One region of the Caballeronia sp. SL2Y3 genome, then DNA from elsewhere that is predicted to be linked to it. Evidence: predicted binding sites of a transcription regulator. Region 1 holds the regulator's gene; each other region holds the start of a gene.
What was found. Region 1 encodes FliA, which starts transcription of late flagellar genes. Its sites were predicted from a motif close to CTAAAGTTTNNNNNNNNNNNGCCGNTA; they were not measured.
Positions count from the first base shown of each region.

Region 2: a site for FliA is predicted at 1,584-1,610, ahead of flgM (flagellar biosynthesis anti-sigma factor FlgM). Genes of this name have one in related genera too.
Region 3: a site for FliA is predicted at 1,693-1,719, ahead of motA (flagellar motor stator protein MotA). Genes of this name have one in related genera too.

Region 1 is NZ_CP084260.1:2,699,593-2,702,867, reverse strand. Features, by position in the region: gene flhF (flagellar biosynthesis protein FlhF) at 1-42, shown strand, start outside; gene LDZ26_RS12815 (MinD/ParA family protein) at 35-952, shown strand; gene LDZ26_RS12810 (RNA polymerase sigma factor FliA) at 973-1,704, shown strand; gene LDZ26_RS12805 (diguanylate cyclase) at 1,709-2,791, opposite strand; partial or broken gene LDZ26_RS12800 (transposase) at 3,166-3,275, shown strand, end outside.
Region 2 is NZ_CP084263.1:562,020-565,294, reverse strand. Features, by position in the region: gene LDZ26_RS24950 (hypothetical protein) at 303-578, opposite strand; gene flgM (flagellar biosynthesis anti-sigma factor FlgM) at 1,250-1,555, opposite strand; gene LDZ26_RS24940 (response regulator) at 1,723-2,166, opposite strand; gene LDZ26_RS24935 (hypothetical protein) at 2,238-2,510, opposite strand; gene LDZ26_RS25615 (methyl-accepting chemotaxis protein) at 2,527-3,275, opposite strand, start outside.
Region 3 is NZ_CP084260.1:114,692-117,966, reverse strand. Features, by position in the region: gene motB (flagellar motor protein MotB) at 1-734, opposite strand, end outside; gene motA (flagellar motor stator protein MotA) at 772-1,632, opposite strand; gene flhD (flagellar transcriptional regulator FlhD) at 1,856-2,182, opposite strand; gene LDZ26_RS00545 (glycosyltransferase family 4 protein) at 2,804-3,275, shown strand, end outside.

The sequences.
Region 1 (3,275 bases):
GCGCGCGCCACCACCGAACTGCATGAGGTCCGCTTTGGATAAGTTCGTGCTCGATCAGGCTGAAGGTCTGAGAAGGCTGCTCACGCGAGGCGGTTCGCGCGTGGTGGCGGTGGCGGGCGGGCCGGCGGGCATCGGCTGCACGTCGGCGGTCGTGAATCTGGGCGCGGCGCTGTCCGTGCATGGCAAGGACGTGCTCGTGATCGACGAGCGGGCGAACGCGGCATCCGCTGCGCGCCTCGCCGGCACGTCCGGCGCCGGGGCGCTCGCCGCGGTGATGTCGGGCCGCGAGGCGCTTCAGGACGCGGTGACGCGCACGCCGTTCGGCTTCTCGCTGCTCGCCGCGCCACGCGACGAACGCATCAGCCACGACGCCGCGCAGTGCCGCGCGCTGCTCGAAGGTCAGGCGGACATCGTGCTGATCGACGCGCAACTCGATCGATACGGCGCGCTCTCGTCGCTCGCGGCGCAGGCGCATGACTTTCTCATCGTGACGCGGGTGGCCGCGTCCGCGATCACCGAGGCGTACGCGTGCATCAAGCGTCTGCACTACGCCCATGCGATCGGCCAGTTCCGCGTGCTCGTCAATCACGTGCAGAACCCGGCCGACGCGGCGGTCGCGTTCGACAATCTGTCGGGCGTCGGGAGCCGGTATCTGGCCGTGTCGCTCGTGCAGGCAGGGTATGTGTCCGAGGATGCGCGCGTCACTCGGGCGAAGGAGCTCTCGCGCTGCGTGGTGGAAGCGTTCCCGGCGACAGCCGCGGCGCGCGACTACCGGCAGATCGCGGCGGAGCTTCTGCATTGGCCGATGCGTCCCGCCCCGACCGGGAGCGAGACGCAGGTCCGGAATGACGCGCGGTTTTCGGTTGGCGAGGCTGACAAGGGCGGACGGGAGACGGGGCGCATGGCGTCGATGTTTTCCAGTCATGCATTGACCAGTACGGCGTCGATGTGATCAAGATTAAGGTGACTCAGATGTACAACGCCCAAGGCAAACTCTCTCAGTCGGACGTCCTGACTAAATATGCGCCGCTCGTTCGTCGGCTCGGACTGCAACTCGTCGCCAAGATGCCGGCGAGCGTCGATCTCGACGACCTGATTCAGGCCGGCATGATCGGTCTTCTGGATGCGGCGAGCCGCTACAAGGAAGATCAGGGCGCGCAGTTCGAAACCTACGCGAGCCAGCGCATTCGCGGCGCCATGCTCGACGAGCTGCGTGCGAACGACTGGCTGCCGCGCAGCATGCGCAAGACGTCGCGCGAAGTGGAATCGGCGGTGCACAAGGTCGAGCAGAACCTCGGCCGCGCCGCGAGCGAAGTGGAAATTGCCGAGCACATGAAGATGCCGCTCGACGAATATCAGTCGATGCTGCAGGATCTGCACGGCAGCCAGCTGATCTACTACGAAGACTTCGACCGCTCCGCCGACGACGAGCCGTTCCTCGACCGCTATTGCGTCGACCGTTCGGACCCGCTGTCCGCGCTGCTCGACGACAGCCTGCGCGGTGCGCTGATCGAAGCCATCGACAAGCTGCCGGAACGCGAAAAGCTGTTGATGAGCCTCTACTACGAACGCGGCCTGAACTTGCGCGAAATCGGCGCGGTGATGGAAGTGAGCGAATCGCGCGTGTGTCAGCTGCACAGCCAGGCGGTCGCCCGTTTGCGCGCCAAGCTGCGCGAGCAGTCGTGGACGAGCGTCGAGGCGTAATGCGCTAGCCGGCTTCGAAGTCTCGCGCTTCGGCAAACACCGTTTTGCCGATGCCGAGACTTTTCGCGCGATACATCGCGCGGTCGGCGGCGCGCAGCACGGCGTGGATGTCGGCGTAGCGCGCGTCGGCCGCGCTGGCCAGCATGCACGCGCCGATGCTTGCCGAGACCGAAACCGGCCGCCCGTCCACCGACGCGATCGAGGCGAGCGCCGCGTGAATGCCTTCGGTGATTGCGAGGACGGCCGTGCGGCTCTGCGCCTGATGCGCGAGCACCACGAACTCGTCGCCGCCCAGGCGCGCCACGGTGTCGCTATTGGACATGCGGCGGGCGAGCACGTTGGCGAACTGCTGCAATAGCAGGTCGCCGACCGCGTGGCCGTAGGTATCGTTGACTTCCTTGAAGCCGTCGAGGTCGATCAGAAGCAGCACGGTGTCCTGCGTTGCGTCGGACATCGTGCGATTGACGATATGTTCCAGCGCGTAGCGGTTGGCGAGACCCGTGAGCGGATCGGTCGATGCCTGACGCGCGAGATCGCGATTGGCGTTGCCGAGGCGATCGACGAGCACCGTCAGGTACACCGATGCCGCCAGCACGCTCAAAGCGAGCCCGAGCGCGGCGGACAGGTTCGCGTTCCACCACGGCTGCCAGAGCGCGAGCGCGCCGATGACCGTCATCGCGGTGGCGCACGAGACGGCGAGCGTGCGCTTGCCGTAGCGGCAGCCCGAGCCGATGAGAAACCAGAAGACGACCCACAAGAGCGGCAGCGCGATTTCGCCGCCCGCGGCGAGCGCCGCGCCGACGAGCGCCTGATCGGCAATGGTCGTGACCACGAGCCGCTTCTTCGATGGCGACGCCATGCGGCTGACGATCAGCAGCGTGACTGCGCCGTAGAACACATAGAGCCCGACGATTTGCGCGACCAGCGACGCTTCGCGCGAAGGGACGAGCCACGCGAAACAGGCGTAGGCGAGGAGCACCACGGCGCCCAGCACGACGCGCAGCGTGGCTTGTTCGCGTTCGGGATGCCGAAGCGCCGCCCATGCGAAGGCATGAGGCCAGCGTGGCGGGTGATGAGCCTGCTGCATGTGAACCCCTGGATTTTGCTTTTTGTTCGTTCGACGCGCTTGGAATGGGCGCGGTCGGCCGTAGGGTTAACGGCAAAGCAGGTGCGAGGCTTGAGCTTCGTGGGAGATGACGACGAAGCGACAGATGTGCGACTTGGCGCGCCCGGCTGGGATCGAACCAGCAACCCCTTGCCTTTCTCTTTCCGTATGCGGTTATCGAGCAGGTCATCGCACGGCCCTCGTGTACGCCGAATAGCGGCGACGCAGCATGGACGGTAAAGCCGGCGCCTGTTTCGGCAAACCAGTTGAAGTGAGTCAATTGCGATCGGGCGCGTCCAGGCTGCTTGGAGCCCGCGCGTAAGCCTGCGCCGTGACGCCTAGCCGAATCCTCGTGTATGAGGCATGGACTGGAACCGACGATCGAATCGGGCAAAGGACTGGACTCGACTCAAAGCTGATCCAGCGACTGGCGCACGAAACGCTTAACCGAGCGGATAAAAAAGCA
Region 2 (3,275 bases), on a different replicon from region 1:
CGGCGTCCGGGAAGGGGTATCCGGGGCGTCTGCCCGAAAGACGTACAGCGACTCACGCCTTACGGCGAAAGACGCGCGCTGCGTGACTACGTCCGAGGTCTTTCTCGAAGCGCAGCGTTTGAATTATCGACTGGCAAATATCGGGCGCCTGCGCACATAGGAAAAATAGCGCCACCAGTTACCTTTTTTCGAAAGCGACTTAAGCGAGTTCTAGCGTATCGGTTTCGACCTGCCCGAAACGCAAATCATTCTCGACGGTCGCTTTCATTTTGCAAAAGCGAATTAGCGAGGGAACGACGCGCCTAGCCCGCGTTCTCTTCAGACAGATCGCCGAACAAGTCAGGCGTCGCTCCGGGCACGGGTTGCCGCGCCTGCAGATTGCCGCCCCGCACTTCTTCGAGCACAGCGGGAGGAAGCCACAGATCTTCCATTGCGCCAATACCGCGTTCGATCATCTGCTGCAAAAAGAATGATTGCTTGCGTCCCGTTACTTCCGCCAGTAGCCGCAACCGCTGCTCGATTGCTGGCTCGACTCGTACCGCGACCACCTTCAACTTGTTTTCGGCGGTCCTTCTCAACTTCTGCTCCTTCGTGGCAACGAACCCATTCCTTACACGCGCCGCACGGCTGCGAACGCAGCGGTGCTTCTACCATGGCTCGCGAGGGCGTTGCAACGCTTTTTCGATGGAACTGGTTCATTGCTCGGCAGAAAACCGCGCAATGCTACTAGGTGACGGCGCGCGGCAAGCGCCCGCCTGGACTGCGGTGTTAAGAAGTTCCCCGTGTACAGCGGAGCGCCTTGCGTATGGTCCGCGCCATCGTGCCAGTCGCCGCTGCCGGTGTACTTGCCACCGCGATGGACCACGTAGGGCGTTAGCAGGAAAAGCGCGCCCGCGCAACTGCGCGTGGTCCGCGCGAGACCCTCATGACCGCCATGGTGCTCGGCAATGCCAGGTCGATTCGGAGTACGTATCGCTACTCTCGAATCGACCGCGGCCTTAGGACCGGTGGATGTCGAAGGGAGAAGCTCGTTCGCGACGGCTCGCGTGGCGTCGTAGCGGCAATGCGGAGAAGAGCGTGCTGGCTAGCGATCGTCCGGGCGCTGTGGCGACCAGACGACGATGCTATGACCGTAGCTGCAACGCGAAGCTAATCGCTAGCCGTTGTGGGAACTTGGCCGATACTGGAGCGGCGGCGGCCGATGCCACCGCGCACTGCTGATCCAATCTCCGGGCACTTCAACGTCCGCTTAACGCGAACTCGCGCGCAAGAGATCTCGCGCCGTGCCCAGCATGCCGTCGGCGATGGCGGACGAGTCGATCTTATAGCTACCGTCTTTCAATGCGGCCTTGATGGATTCCACCTTGGCAGTATCGATGTCCGATGCGTGGGAAGAGAACGCCGCACTGGACGACAGGCTGATGGCAGAGCCTTCGGTCGCGGCGGGTGCGAGCTGTTGCGCGCTGCTGGCGCTCGGTTTCGTGCCGGTGCCCGCCGCGCGCTTGACGGTGATCTGGGTCGAGGAATCTGCGCTTTTGATGGTCTGGATGTTCATGGTTTCGGTTCTCGCTGGCTTTAATGCTTAACGGTGCCTGCGTTGAAACCTTTACCATCCGACGCCCCATGCGGTCGGCCGAACGCCCCGGGAATCGCCCGAAAGCCTTATCCGACAAGGCTTCCGGCTAATTGCAACAGTTTGCAACAAAGTGTAAAAGACGCCGTTCACGCGTTGATGAAGACGGCGCCGAAGACGGACGCGCCGCGGTCGGCCGGCGCGCTTGCCTGCTGGAGCGGCGCAATCTGGGCCAGCTTGTCTGCAAGCGCAGCTTCGGAGAACGGCTTCACCACATAGCCGCTCGCACCCGCGCGGATCGCCGCGATGACGTTCTCGCGCCGGGTTTCGGCGGTGACCATCAGAACCGGAACGTCGGCGTGCTCCTCGGACTGGCGAATCTCCTGGAGAAGCGTCAGCCCGTCCATGTTCGGCATGTTCCAGTCCGTGATGACGAGGTCGAACCGCTGCGTCTTGAGTTTCTCGAGGGCCGACACGCCATCGACTGCTTCGTCGATCAGCGTATAGCCGATCGCCTTCAGCATCTTTCGAATCAAACTGCGCATGGTGGTCAAGTCATCGACTACCAGCAAACGCATTTCCGTTTTAACCATCTGTCAATCCTTTCTCTCTTTTCTTTCCTGCGCATCGCGCACTGCACGCAGCCATGCGCAGCGCTAGCTCACTACGCGCTCGGGCAACGCGAGGTATCGCCCGGCGGACCGCCACTCGACCGAAGGAATTCGTCCAGCTCGAAACAAGCCTTGACGACGGCCTCGATCGCCTCTTGCGCGATATCGTTTTCCATCGCCGCCAGCCGACGGCGAAGTTCATGCAATTGCTTGACCATGTCACCCACCTCATTTCGGACAAGAAACTCGCCCTGCGATTCTCCGTTGCAAGGCGAATTTGCGTGATTCGGCGCCTGTGGACCCGCGCGCCGGTTTGTCAGCCGCATGGCGACACCTTCCGGCTCAGAACGTCGACCAGTCGCCGTCAGCGGCTGCCGCGACCGCTACTGGCGGCGCGACCACGGGCTTCGTCGCACGCGTCGCCGGGGGCGTTCTTTTTGTGACGGACACTTGCATCGGCTTCTGTTCGTAGCCGCCGGCCGCCGGCGCGTTGAAGGACTGCGCCGTGCGGAACACAGCGACCGCTGCGGTCAGATGCTTCGCCTGATCCTCCATGGAGCCGGCCGCTGCCGCCGCTTCTTCGACGAGCGCCGCGTTTTGCTGCGTGACCTCGTCCATCTGCGAGATGGCCTGGTTCACCTGTTCGATGCCGCGGCTCTGTTCGTTCGAGGCCGATGCGATCTCGCCCATGATGTCGGTCACGCGCTTGATCGCGGTGCCCACGCGCTGCATCGTGTCGCCGGCCCTCGCCACCAGTTCGGTTCCGGTCTGAACACGGCTGCCCGAGGTCTCGATCAATTCCTTGATTTCCTTGGCCGCAGCCGACGACCGTTGCGCGAGGCTGCGCACTTCGCTTGCCACGACGGCGAAGCCCCGGCCTTGCTCACCCGCTCGTGCGGCTTCGACCGCCGCGTTGAGCGCGAGGATGTTCGTCTGGAACGCGATGCCTTCGATCATGCCGATGATCTCGGCGATCCTCGCCGAGCTGTCTTCGATGCCGGTCATCGTCTCGACGACCTGGCTGACGATGGCGCTGCCTTCGTTGGCGACGGTACTCGCGTTGTCGGCGAGACCACTGGCCTGTCGCGCGT
Region 3 (3,275 bases), 250 kb from region 1:
AGTTCGCGCCGCGACGCGTTCGCGCGGTCCGCCGACAGTTCCCAGTTGCTGTAGCCCTTTTCGCCGCCCGCGTACTTCACGGCGTCGGTGTGGCCCTGCACGACGATGCGGTTCGGCACGTCGTTCAGCGTCCGGCCGATTTCGCGCAGGATGTCGCGCATGTACGGCTGCACGCTGTTGCTGGAGAGCGCGAACATCGGGCGTTTCTGGGTATCGACGATCTCGATGCGCAGGCCCTGCTGCGTCGATTGGATGCGGATCTGCTGCTTAAACTGGTGCAGCGTCGGATTCGCTTCGAGCGCGGCCATCAGCTTGACCTGGAGGTCGTGAAGACGCGCCTGCTCGCGCCGTTCCAGTTCGCCTTGCGCGGCTTTCAGCAGTTCCTCGTCGGCTTTCGCGGCCGCGCTTTGCGCGAACTGCGTCTTGCCGTCCGAGCTGCGAGCATCGCCCGGATCGTTGCTGGAGATGTCGCGCCCGCCGCCGGTGATGATGCTGTTGTCCATGCCGACGGTCTTGCCGCCGACCATCGCCGCCTTCAGCGGCATGTTGAAGTATTCCGCGATGCCGCGCCGCTGCACGGGCGAGGTCGACGAGAGCAGCCACATCAGCAGGAAGAACGCCATCATCGCGGTCATGAAGTCCGCGTACGCCAGCTTCCACGCGCCGCCGTGGTGGCCCTTGCGGCCCGCGACGATGCGCTTGATGAAGATGGGACGGTCTTTTTCGCTGCTCATCGCAGGGCTCCGGTCGGGGTCGCGAGAACGAGGCGCGTCACTTCGCCTTCACCCGGCGCACGTGTTCTTCGAGTTCCGAGAACGACGGGCGCTCGGTGGAGAACAGGACCTTGCGGCCGAACTCCACGGCAATCGCCGGCGCGTAGCCGTTCAGGCTCGCGAGAATGGTCACCTTGATGCACTGGAACATCTTCGTCTGCTCGGCGACGCGCTGCTCCGCGACGCTCGAAAGCGGGCCGATGAAGCCGTACGAAATGAGAATGCCGAGGAACGTGCCGACGAGCGCCTGCGCGATCATCTCGCCGAGAATGGCGGGGGGCTGATCGGCGGAGGCCATCGTATGCACGACGCCCATCACCGCCGCGACGATGCCGAACGCGGGCATCGCGTCGCCGACTTTTTGCAGCGCCAGTGCCGGCGCTTCGCCTTCGACGTGATGTGTCTCGATCTCTTCGTCCATCAGGCTTTCGATTTCGAACGCATTCATGTTGCCGCCGACCATGAGCCGCAGATAGTCGGTCATGAACTCGACGATGTGATGGTCCGCGAGCAGCTTCGGGTACTGGCTGAAGATCGGGCTCTTGTGCGGATCTTCGATGTCGGCTTCGAGCGTGAGCGTGCCTTCCTTGCGCGCTTTGGCGAGCAGCACGTAGAGCAGGCCCATCAGCTCCATGTACACGTCCTTGTTGTACTTGGAGCCTTTGAAAAGCGTGGGAATGACGAGCAGCGTCGACTTGATGGTCTTGACGCCGTTGCCGAGAATGAAGGCCCCGATGCCCGCGCCGGCGATCATCAATATTTCGACCGGCTGTACGAGCGCGCCAAGATGGCCGCCTTCGAGCGCGTAACCGCCGAAAACGGACAGCAATGTCACGAGCGTTCCAACGAAAATCAGCACAGTCGGGTCCTCAGGGTTGGGAATGCGGATTGGCCGGCGCACCTGCGCGGTTAAGACTGTTTACGGCACCCGGCTGGAAAACTTTGGGCGGCCGGCCCGTGGGCGGCGGCGGGCGGCGGCGGGCGGCATAGCGTGCGGAGGAATGGCGGGCGTAGGGTCGAGGCAGGGAGCGGAGCAATGGCGCGATCGACTCCCTTCGAAGTCGCGCGACGGATTGAATCAGTTAGACGCACTCGCTCGTCGATGCGACCTCGCCGCTTTCGACCGCCGCGTCCGCCTGCGCGAGCGCCGGGCGCTTGGCCTTGTCGGCAAGCGAAGCGAGGATCGCGTGGTCGTCGAAGCGGAAGCGGCACAGCACATGGCTCGACGCCGCAATCTTCACCGCCTGCGCCGGCGTCAACGACGACACGATCTCGGCCACCTCTTCTGACAGCCCGAGGCGATGCATCGCCAGGACGCGGTTTTCCCGAAGCAGCCGCTGCGCGAGCAGCACGTACGACAACTTCACCTCGCGGATCTCCGCGAGCGTGCTTATGGTGGTGGCCGTCATCTTTCCCCCGAGTCGTTGCGTGGCTGGTCAGGCCCAGCGGGAAACGTTTGCTCGCACACGCCGATTCCCGACGCATCCGGCCCCGCTCGTGTTGTCGGCCCGATTTTCCGGCAGCGCGACTGTCGCGACCATCGGAAAAACCTGCCGACGCGCCGACAGACTTTCGCCCGAATTCGTGTAGGAAAAGTTCGTACATGCGCGGTCGAATTCGCTCTCGCGTCGGCAAAAGCCTTTATCGGCAGCGGCCAGACGGACTTGAGGTTGCCCGGGCACGCGGCCTGCTATCGGGTGCCTCGCCGCTCGCATTGCCAGTAGAAATCGTCTCCTTCGACCGCTTGAGTGCAATTTTTGACTTCGTAACAGCCGGTGTTTCGCGCTGTAACAAGGTTAAGCGATTGAAAAATGACGTGAAATGCCGCTCTCGATCCCGATAATGAACGTAAGGGATAACCCGGTCGAGAGCCGGGCCGATCTTTGGGCGGCGTGAGCGACACACCGCGGCCCGCCCGAATGGCATCGCGCAACGCTCGACCGGAGCGCCATCGCGGTGTCCACACAACAGCTTTCATGGCCCCACCGGCGCCGACCGCGCCGACAGCGGCCACTCAGGAGAGTCACGTTATGCGAATCGCACAAATTGCACCGTTGCACGAAGCAGTTCCTCCGAAGTTTTACGGCGGCACTGAGCGCGTGGTGTCTTATCTGACGGATGCGCTCGTCGACCTCGGCCACGATGTAACCTTGTTCGCAAGCGGCGATTCGCAAACTCGGGCGACGCTCGACGCGGCCTGGCCGCGCGCCCTGCGACTCGATCCGACGATCCGCGATCCGCTTGCGCCGCACATGCTGCTGCTCGAAACGGTCCGCCGCCGCGCGCACGAGTTCGACGTGCTGCACTTTCACCTCGACTACATGCCGTTTCCGCTGTTCACGCAGCTCGACACGCCGTTCGTGACGACGCTGCACGGCCGTCTCGACCTGCCCGAACTGCAGCCGATCTTCAACACGTTCACGAAGGCGAACGTCGTGTCGATCTCGGACAACCAGCGCGGACCGCTGCCGCAGGCGAACTGGCTGAACACGGTGTATCACG